DNA from 3 places in the Polaribacter sp. AHE13PA genome. Region 2 is predicted to be linked to each of the others. Evidence: riboswitches for the same ligand, from Rfam matches in the RefSeq annotation. Region 2 holds a riboswitch; each other region holds the start of a gene.
What was found. Region 2 has a riboswitch for cobalamin ahead of H0I28_RS05340 (TonB-dependent siderophore receptor). Riboswitches for the same ligand answer to the same signal wherever they lie in the genome.
Positions count from the first base shown of each region.

Region 1: linked by a shared signal. The riboswitch ahead of H0I28_RS14260 (hypothetical protein) and the one ahead of H0I28_RS05340 (TonB-dependent siderophore receptor) in region 2 are both predicted to bind cobalamin.
Region 3: linked by a shared signal. The riboswitch ahead of H0I28_RS16425 (TonB-dependent receptor) and the one ahead of H0I28_RS05340 (TonB-dependent siderophore receptor) in region 2 are both predicted to bind cobalamin.

Region 1 covers NZ_CP058985.1:3,289,254-3,292,760, reverse strand. The annotation lists gene H0I28_RS14265 (S41 family peptidase) at 1-411, shown strand, start outside; cobalamin riboswitch at 838-1,047, shown strand; gene H0I28_RS14260 (hypothetical protein) at 1,166-2,233, shown strand; gene H0I28_RS14255 (S9 family peptidase) at 2,277-3,119, opposite strand; gene H0I28_RS14250 (LysE family transporter) at 3,127-3,507, opposite strand, start outside.
Region 2 covers NZ_CP058985.1:1,232,004-1,235,510, reverse strand. The annotation lists gene H0I28_RS05345 (GMP reductase) at 1-983, opposite strand, end outside; cobalamin riboswitch at 1,059-1,306, shown strand; gene H0I28_RS05340 (TonB-dependent siderophore receptor) at 1,445-3,382, shown strand; gene H0I28_RS05335 (hypothetical protein) at 3,447-3,507, opposite strand, start outside.
Region 3 covers NZ_CP058985.1:3,858,818-3,862,324, forward strand. The annotation lists gene H0I28_RS16420 (response regulator) at 530-1,021, shown strand; cobalamin riboswitch at 1,597-1,784, shown strand; gene H0I28_RS16425 (TonB-dependent receptor) at 1,885-3,507, shown strand, end outside.

The DNA.
Region 1 (3,507 bases), 2.1 Mb from region 2:
GTAGATTCTCTTAAATATAAAACTCCTAAAGGAAAGATTGTTTATGGTGGCGGTGGAATTATTCCGGATGTTTTTGTACCAATAGACACTACTTCTTACATGAATGGTTACTACTTTAATACGATTAATGATTTTGCTTTTGATTACGTTGATAACAATAGAAAAAAGCTACAAAAATGGACAATAGATACTTTTATTACTGATTTTGATAAAGAAGGAACTGTTTTTAATAGTTATCTATCTGATATTAAAGAAGCTTATAAACCTTCTTTAACAACCAAAAAAAGTCTAGAAAAATACCTAAAAGCTTCTATTGCAAACACACTTTTTGGAGATGTTGGCTTTTATAGAATTATGCACCAGGATGATAAAATGATTCAGAAGGTTTTGGAATTGGAAAGTGAGAAGTAGTTTCTGGTTTTAGTTAACGGTTTACAATAGCAGTATTCCGGTTTATGTTATCACTACTATGAGCCTTCTCAACACTTCGAAGTGACAAGTTGTATGTTTTTTTACGTTCAATTTTGTCATTTCGAACGGAGAGAGAAATCACATAAAGTTGCTTTTTGTTATAGCATCACTGTTATGAGATTTCTCCTTTCGTCGAAATGACAAATTGGGTGTTTAGTTTTGTTTTATCACTACTATGAGGCTTCTAAATACTTAGCAGTGATACGTTGTATGTTTTTATTGCATTAAGTTTTATCACTTCAAAATAAGCTCTTTGGCGATTGAGAAATCTCGCTATCTTATAAAAGGAAATTGCAATTCCTAAAACATAAAAATACACTAGATTATATTTGAAATTAGTTTTTTATAATGAAAAAAGGAAATACTTTTACATCATAAATTTTTGGTTTTATATTCAATAAATTGAATTAAAATTAAAAGGGAATCAGGTAGTTTTTTTAAGCCTGAGCTGTTCCCGCAACTGTAAGCATTGTCTATTTAGATTATCGTTATTTCTTACACCACTGTCTTTATAAAAGACGGGAAGGTTTTAACAAAATGCAAGCCAGGAGACCTGCCAAAAATTATATTCGTCTTTTGTAACTTTCGGGAGAAAAGTTAAAAAGAAATACGTGTCATATGCATGGTTTTTCCGCTTTTTAATAAGGGTAAGAACTTGCCTATTTTGTTATTTAAAATTTTAAAATCAATCATAATGAAAAGTTGTCTAACCAGATTAGCCTTAATTGGCTTATTATTTGCTGTATCTTGTACTAAAAAAGATGTAATTCCTGAAGCTCCAATAACTTATAACAATGCCTTTATCTTATCTCTAGAAAGTGATAAAACAGCACTTACATTTCTAGACGAAAATCAAATTGCAACACCAAATGTTACTGTATCTGAAAATGCAGAAAGCACCTCTTTTTCTAGCTATAATAACCAACTCTATATTGTAAGTCAAAACGGACCATCATATATTTCTAAAGTTAACCTAAAAACATTAAGTGTAGAAGAGTCAATAACTTCTTCTAACGTATCTTCTCCATCTTATTTACAAATGTATTCTAACACGGATGGTTTGGTAATTAATACCTCTGGAAGTGGAAGAAGTAGAAATTACAATCTTTGCCACGTAAACACCACTACTGGTATTGGTGATGCTATAAGTGAGGTTTCTAATGAAATTCTTTTTAACAATGCTGCACTAATTGTAGATGCTGAAAATGTGTTAATTGCAGATGGAAAGGAATTAGTTGTAATGAATATGACTACTAAAGAATTTACTTCTGTAATAACTTTTGATGATAGTATTTCTGGACTTTTAAAAGATAAAAACGGAACTATTTGGGTCGCAAAAGAAAAGAGAGCCACAGCTGCCACGTTTACAAAACTAAATGCAGACTATTCTATTAATGAAACAGTAACTGTTACAGATGGTGTTATTAATTTATACACAAACAGTATTTTAACAATGAACTCAGAAAGTGTAAATGCTTTTTGGTCTGAATCTGCATCTGGAAAAATTTATACTTTTAATACAGAAACCAAAGTTATTGAAGAATTTGCAACACCAAGTAACGACGGAATTGCATTTAACACAGTTGTAAAACAACACCCAAATACGAAACAAGTTTACGTTATCGGTTTAAAGGATTTTATGGATCCAAATAATAGTGCTTTAGTAATTTATAATGCAGATAAAACGGTAGCAAAAACGGTAGATAATGTAGGAGCTTCTCCAATAGACCTTTACTTTTCTGCTAAAGAGTTTCAAATCTAAAACGAGTGCCAAAAATAAATCTACAAGGAAATACTTTGTAGATTTATTTTTTTAAAAAAGCTACGCAAATTACTGTAACCTCTTCTAATTCCTTAGACATGTTTTCCTTTTTCCAAGGATGAGAAACATTAAAAACATGATCTGCATTTTTAATAACTTCAAATTGGCTTTCAGTATTCCAAGAGTGTATTTTTTTACCTTCATCAATAGAAACAGAAGTATCTTTATCTCCATGAATTATTAACTGTGGTATTTTTAAACTGCCTACCGCTTTCCGAATATTTAAACGCTCTTCATTTTCTTTAAAATTTAAATAAAACTGATAGAAATGTGGCATATTCTGTTTTGTTCGTCCGTTTAAAACGTATTTAACACCTGTTTTCTTCCAGTTCTCTAAATCACCAATCGTAGAACTTCTAGAGCCAAAATCACATACAGCAGCTAAGGAAATTACTTTTTTTACTCTTGCGTCTTCATTTGCTTTTAGCAATACAATTCCACCACCTCTACTATGTCCTATTATTGAAATATCATTAATTTTAACTTCGTTTTTAAATTTTTCTTCGGATGAAATCCAATCGATTACACTCTCTAAATCGTCTAATTCTTTGGTATAATTATTATTCCCAAAAGCTTCTAAATCTGGAAAATCAATAGGGTTTTCAGCGGTCCCTCCATTATGAGAAAAGTTGAATTTTATAAAAAAAAATCCTGCTTCTGCAAAAGCTTCAGCCATTAAATTCCAAGCGCCCCAATCTTTAAAACCTTTGTAACCGTGACAAAAAACAACTATTTTTTTTGGTTGATGATTCTCTTTGTAAAAAACATCTGCGACAATTGGTTTACTATGTTTGCCTTGAATGATTGTATTTTTTAAAATTTTCATTTTCTCTTTAAATAAATAGTTTTATAAATGTAAAAACAGCAACTAAACCTGTTATAATTGATAAAATTAGGTTGATGTCTTTTGTGAGTTTCCCTGTTTTTTGTTGAATTACTTTTGCAAATTTCCCATATAAAAATAGGATATAAAATGTTCCTAATACAGATCCTAACGTAAAAAATAATACAGAAACAGCCTCAAAACTAAACAACTTAAAAACATCTAAGGTAATAATGGTTCCGCTAAAAAAAGGAATGCCAAACATGTTTAAAGCAGATAGTGATATACCTGTTAGTAGAGGATTTATTTCTTTAATATTTACCTCATCAATCTTTATTTTCTCTTTTTTAGATTCATTATAAAAATAATAAGATAAAGTTATAAAAACAAC
Region 2 (3,507 bases):
GTCAATTCTTTTAACCTACTTGCACCAACATAGGTACATGTAGATCTAATTCCGCCTAAAACATCTATAATAGTATCGTCTACATTTCCTCTGTAAGGAACTTCAACCGTTTTTCCTTCGGAAGCTCTATAATTTGCAACACCACCAACATGTTTATTCATGGCTGTTGTAGAACTCATTCCGTAAAAAGCTTTAAATTTTTCTCCATTTTTTTCAATCAATTCACCACCACTTTCTTCATGTCCAGCAAGCATGCCGCCTAGCATTACAAAATCTGCACTACCACCAAAAGCTTTAGAAAGGTCTCCAGGAATTTTACAACCTCCATCAGAAATAATTTGTCCCCCCATACCATGCGCTGCATCTGCACATTCTATAATAGCAGAAAGTTGCGGATAACCAACTCCGGTTTTTACACGAGTTGTGCAAACCGATCCCGGACCAATACCTACTTTTATAATATCTGCACCAGCTAATAATAATTCTTCAACCATTTCTCCAGTAACTACATTACCTGCAATAATTACTTTGTTAGGATGGGCTTTACGCATTTTCTGAACAAAATTTACAAAATGTTCCGAGTAGCCATTGGCAACATCAACACAAATAAAGTTTATTTTCGGAAAATCGGATAAAATTTGTTTTACTTTTTCAGAATCATCTTTTCCTGTCCCTGTACTAACGGCAATATTATTTAAAGTTTTTTCATCAGCTTTTGCTGCAAATTCTCTCCATTCTTCTATAGAATAATGTTTATGAATTGCGGTGAAAAGTCCGTGTTTTGCAAGAGCTTTTGCCATTTCAAAAGTACCAACAGTGTCCATGTTTGCAGCCATTATAGGAATTCCTTTCCAGACAACATCGCTGTGTAAAAAAGTAAACTCTCTTTCTAAACTTACTTGTGATCTCGATTTTAATGTAGATCGTTTTGGGCGAATCATTACATCTTTAAAACCTAACTTTAATTCATTTTCTATTCTCATTTCTATCAAAATTATCAATCCTTAAAGGTATAAAATTTGGAAACGAATTAATTAGATTGTTCATAAGAATGCATATATATTTGCAAAGATTTTGGTTTTGATGTAGAGATAATCTGCATCGAATTAAAAGGGAATCTGGTTAAAATCCAGAGCTGTTCCCGCAACTGTAAGTTTATACTAAGTTTGTGCTGAGTTTATTTTTAGCATCATTTAGTCCCTCTTTAGAGGATGTTATTAATTCTTTTGCCACTGACATTTTTTTGTTGGGAAGGTATAATAACATAAAACGAGTCAGGAAACCTGCCATAAATCACGAGTTTAAAACTTTCGGGATAAAGGTTTATGTACTAATTCTATTTTGTACACAAATTTACCTGATTTATTTAGATTCCTTGTTTAACAAGGAGTGAAACATTATTGTTTTCTTGTAAAAGGAGAAGACTTAAATTAAATCATTAAAAATGAAAAAACAATTATTAATTGTTGGTGTTTTGGCATATAGTTTTGCTAGCACAAATCTTTTTGCACAGCAAAAAGAAAAAGTAGAAGCTTTAGATGAAGTTGTTGTTACAGCAACAAAATTCAATCTAAAAAAAGAGAATACTGGTAAGGTAATTCAGAAAATTACTCAAAAAGAATTGCAACAAAATGCTGGTAAAAATGTTATTGAAATTCTAAATAATGTTGTTGGTATTGATGTTAGAGGTGTAAATTCTAATGCATCTGAACCAAGAAGTATTAATATTAGAGGGGGAAGAAATAGACAAGTTTTGGTTCTAATTGATGGTGTGCCAGTCACAGATCAATCTGCAATTAATCAACAATTCGATTTACGTTTATTAGCCGTTAGTCAAATAGAATCTATTGAAATTTTAAAAGGAGCATCATCTACATTATACGGTTCTGGTGCAGCAACTGCAGTTATTAATGTTGTTTTAAAGAAAGCATCAGCAGATAAAATTTCTGGTTCTTTTGAAACAAGTGTTGGTACAAATAATACCGCAAATGTTAAAGAAAGCGGATTGTCTGACAATAACCAGAATGTAAGTTTAAACGGTACTTTAGGAAAACTTAATTTCTTAGGTTCTTTTAGTATTACTGGAACAGACGGAATGTCTGCTGCAAAAAGTAAAACAAATGCTGTTTATGAAAATGATAGTTTTTACAGTAAAAATGCGTTGTTAAAATTAGGTTATGCGGTAAATGATAAGTTTTCTATAGAGACTTTCTTAAATTATGATAATTTTGATTATGATTTTGACGCAGGGGCTTTTTCTGATAGTGATGCAAATACTGGAGATCAAGAGCAGTTTAGAGTTGGTGTAAAACCAAAATACACTTATAATAAAGGAGAAGTTTACTTATTAGCCTCTGCAAATGTGGTAGAAAGAAATCTAGAGCAATTCAATTCTTATGGTGGTACTTTAGATAACTACGAGTTTGTTGGTAGAAGTGTAAATTTAGATTTAGTAAATAGATATGATTTTAAGGATGGTAAAATTCAATTAATTACGGGTTTAAATTACCAAATTCATAGTAATAATACAGTTACTCCTTTTGCCGAAATTGAAAAAGGAATTGCAAACTTTAATACTGTAGATCCTTATGCAAGTGTAGTGTATATAACAGATTTTGGTTTAAGTGCCAATGTAGGTGGACGATTAAATATTCATAATGTATATGGTAATCATGCAGTTTATGACGGGAATCTTGCGTACTCAGTTTTAAAGAATGAAAATGCTACTATTAAGTTATTAACCTCTTATAGTACAGCTTTTATTACACCAAGTTTGTATCAATTATATGATGGTTTTTCTGGTAATTTAGATTTAAAACCAGAATCTAATGAAACTTTTGAAGCAGGTTTTGATGTAAATTATAAAGATTGGCTTCAGCTTGATGTGGTTTATTTTAATAGAAAGGAAGAAGATGCAATTATTTATGATAATGCTACTTACAAATATGGTAATGGTTCTTCAGATGCAAATGGTTTTGAAATAAATACCAATATTACACCTGTTAATTTCTTAACTGTTAACGCTTCTTATACGTATGTAGATAAAGATAAAACAGAAGATTTTAACGATTATATTCCTGCAAATAAATTTGTAGCAGGTTTAGATGTGGATGTTTTAAAAAATACATTCTTCAATATTACTTATAAAAATGTAGGAGATAGAAGTATTTATGATAGATATGGTTCTTTTGGAACCGCTGGAGAAGATGTTACTTTAGAGAGTTATCAAGTATTAGATTTTGCTGCTAATTATAAATTATTAGGAGACACTGTAACTTTATTTGGTGGAGTTACAAATATTTTAAACGAAGATTATGATGATATTTTAGGGTTTTCTACACGTGGTAGAAACTTTAAATTAGGAGTAAGACTTCAGTTTTAATAAAGGGAAATTTGCTATTTTCGAAAAGAGGAAGAAGACCATCTATTTTAGATGGTCTTCTTTTTTATAATAACTTTTTTACTTCATTTTTAATAATACTTATAACAGTATCTGTTGGAGGTAAT
Region 3 (3,507 bases), 1.5 Mb from region 2:
TAACATTATTTTAATAAGGTGGTGAAGCAGACTGTTTTTGTGTTATAAAGTGCAACTTACTGTAATGTTTAATTTTTTACATTGATAAGAATGGTAGTCTTCAATACCTATTCAACCACCATTTTAAAGTACTTTTAGTTTGAAAACTTCCTTTATCTAATTCTTTCAGCATGGTAGTCATTTTTTTTTGGTCTTGTAACCATTTTCCGAATGCTTCTTTTCCCTCTTTACGTTTACAATATCCACAGCCCCATTGCTCGTTATGGGTTACAATTTGTATAAAATGATTTCCTCTAGAAGGGCAATTTGCAACCCAACTATTTTTATTAAAACCAGAAGGGATTGGGTTTAATTGGTGTTGTTTTAATAATGAAATTAATGGTGTAATTTTTTGAGAGGCTTTTTCTTTTTCAGTTGATTTTGACTTTTTTATATCAACTATAATTTGCTGAAGCTCTTATTGAGTAAAAATAACACTGTCTCTTCATGTAGGGAATCCATCGTAGAGGTAGTTTGACTCAATTAATGGATGAACAGTGAATATATAAGTAACCCTTTATTTGAAAATGATGGAACTCCGCAAGAATTAAAATCAGGAGAAGAGTTTTCAGATTTAAAGATTATAATTTTTTCTGTTGAAGATAAACCTTATAAAATTCAGCATTTATATAAGAATATAAAGGTAGATGGCTATGTTTGTAAGAATAGAAACGGATTAAAAGAATTAATGAATGCTATGCATGCAGTTTCTACAACAAATCAGTTTTATATTTCGCCAGAATTAAATACTACGGTTCATCCAAAGAAAGTTCTAGAGATTACCGATTTTGATGTTTTTTTAATAGCATCACTTTCTACGGAATCACTGCAAGAAGAAATAAGTAAAAGCCTGAAAAAAAAAGGGTGTTTTACCTCTAGTGTAAATGCTATAGAAAAAAGATTAAAATTTTTGAAGGAACATTTTAATGCAAGTAATCTTGCGCATTTGGTTGCTATTGCTAAAGATTTTGGGTTAATGTAATTTTTTTTAAAATAAAAAGGTGCTAATTGCTGGAACCCGTAAAATTTATATGTTTTATTGGAATATCTTTGAATAGAAATTAGAAAAAGAAACTATTGAAAAGGAAAGAGTGCTCATTACAAGCCTTACGGAAACCCGTGAGGCTTTTTTAAGTCTTTGTTTTAACTCTAGTTTATTAAAAAATAATGCTATTTAGAAATATGTCATTATATAAATAAATTTGTTACAACTTCATTTATTATAATTTTTGTGTATTTTAATATTGTTGGGGGACAGTGTTTTCAGTCATTAAGTTATTTTATTTGAAGTTTTTTTTTCTATACAATCTTTATAAAGCTTTTTAATTTTAAAACTATTGATCTTTATCATAGTTTATTTTTAAGTATTTTATTTTCTAAAGCACATTTTCTACCTTTCAAATTAGTCATTTTTTTTACTTCAATAAAGTAGTATTATTGCTGCTTTTTATTCAAATTATTTGTGCTTTTTTTAGGTTTTAAGGAATAGTGAGGTTGTTTAGAAATAAACAATAAAAGCGTGTTGTTTATTCCTGAAAAGTAGATAAATTTGTACTTTATTTTTTAACTAAGAATGGTTATCAAGTTTAAAAACTTGATATTAAAATGGGAATCTAGTTTAATTCTAGAACTGTCCCGCAGCTGTAAGCTCTAAAGTTGAAATCCGAATAGTCACTTTTCGAAAGAATGGGAAGACCGGGTGGAAGGAGTAAGTCAGAAGACCTGCCATTTTTTTATTAATTCATTAAGCTTTCGAGGATTGAAGCTAGAATTAGGAATCTGCCTATCTAAAATTTTAGATATGTAGCACTTCTCTTATTCTATCCTCGTACGCAAAATTTAAGTATGAGGAATTCTTTTTTACATTCTTTTTGGTGCATATTTTTGATTATAGGGTGCTGTAATTCGAGTTTTTTACATGCCCAAAAAATTGATTCAACAAAAGCAGTTCAGCTTAAAGAAATCTTTTTAGTAACCAATAAAGAGAAGCTTAAAAAACACTTTTCACCAGTTACTGTTCAAACTTTAAGCGGGAAAACTTTAAGTCGTTTAAGTAATTCTAGTGTTGCAGATGCAATTCGTTTTTTTAGCGGAGTTCAGTTAAAAGATTATGGCGGAATTGGTGGTATAAAAACCATAAATGTAAGAGGAATGGGCTCGCAACATACCGGTATTTTTTATGATGGTGTTCAATTAGGAAATGCACAAAATGGACAAATAGATTTAGGGAAATATTCTGTACAAAACATGGAGGCTGTTTCCTTATATCAAGGGCAGCGTTCAGATTTAGATCAATCTGCAAAATCGTATGCTTCTTCCAATAGTATTTATCTAAAGTCTAAAACACCTCAATTTTCAGAAGGGAAAAATAATAATACCAATGTCAGTTTAAAAACAGGTTCTTTTGGACTGGTGAATCCTTCTGTAAATTTAGACTTCAAAATTAATGACTACTTAAGTGCACGTCTTAGTACAGAATATCTCAATGCCAACGGTAAATATAAATTTAGATACACCAATGGAAGTTATGATACAATAGCAACGCGTAATAATGCAGATATTGAATCTTTTAGGGCAGAAGCGTCTTTGCATGGCTCGAACGGAATTAAGAATAATTGGAATGTAAAACTATATCATTATGATTCTGAACGAGGATTGCCAGGAGCTATCGTTGCCAATCGTTTTAAGCGTCCGCAACGTTTATGGGATCGAAATAATTTTCTGCAAGGTGCATTTACAACCCATGTAAACGACTTCTATTTTTTTGTATTAAGAGGTAAATATGCGCATAATTATTCTCGTTATGTAGATCCAGAAATTATAAAAGTGGATGGTGAGTTAGATAACCGATATACACAAGAAGAATATTATCTGTCAATGGTAAATACGTTTCAAGTTTTACCGTTTTGGAAATTATCCTTGGCAACAGATTTACAAAAAAACACGATGGATGCAAATTTGTATCGATTTTCATATCCTAAAAGAATCACGCTTTTATCAGCTTTAGCTGCCGATTTTAATTTTGATAAAATTCACATTCAAGCAAGTTTATTAAGTACAACAGTAGATGAAACGGTACTATATTATGAAGCTGCAGAAGATTTACAAAAGTATTCGCCTACAATTATGATGAATTGGCAACCTCTTAATTCTAATAAATTTAGAATAAGGAGTTTTTATAAAGAAATTTTTAGACAACCCACTTTTAATGATTTGTACTATACATTTATCGGAAATACTTTTTTAGATCCGGAAGATGCTACTCAGGTAAATCTTGGATTTTCTTATCAAACTGACTTTAAAAAAACAGCATTTGATGTACAAGCTGATGTGTATAAAATTTGGATAGATAACAAAATCGTTGCGGTACCAGGAGCTAATTTATTCCGTTGGTCTATGTTTAATTTAGGTAAAGTAGAAACAACCGGAATAGAAACAAATGTAAAAGCGAGTGGAAGTATAGGTAAA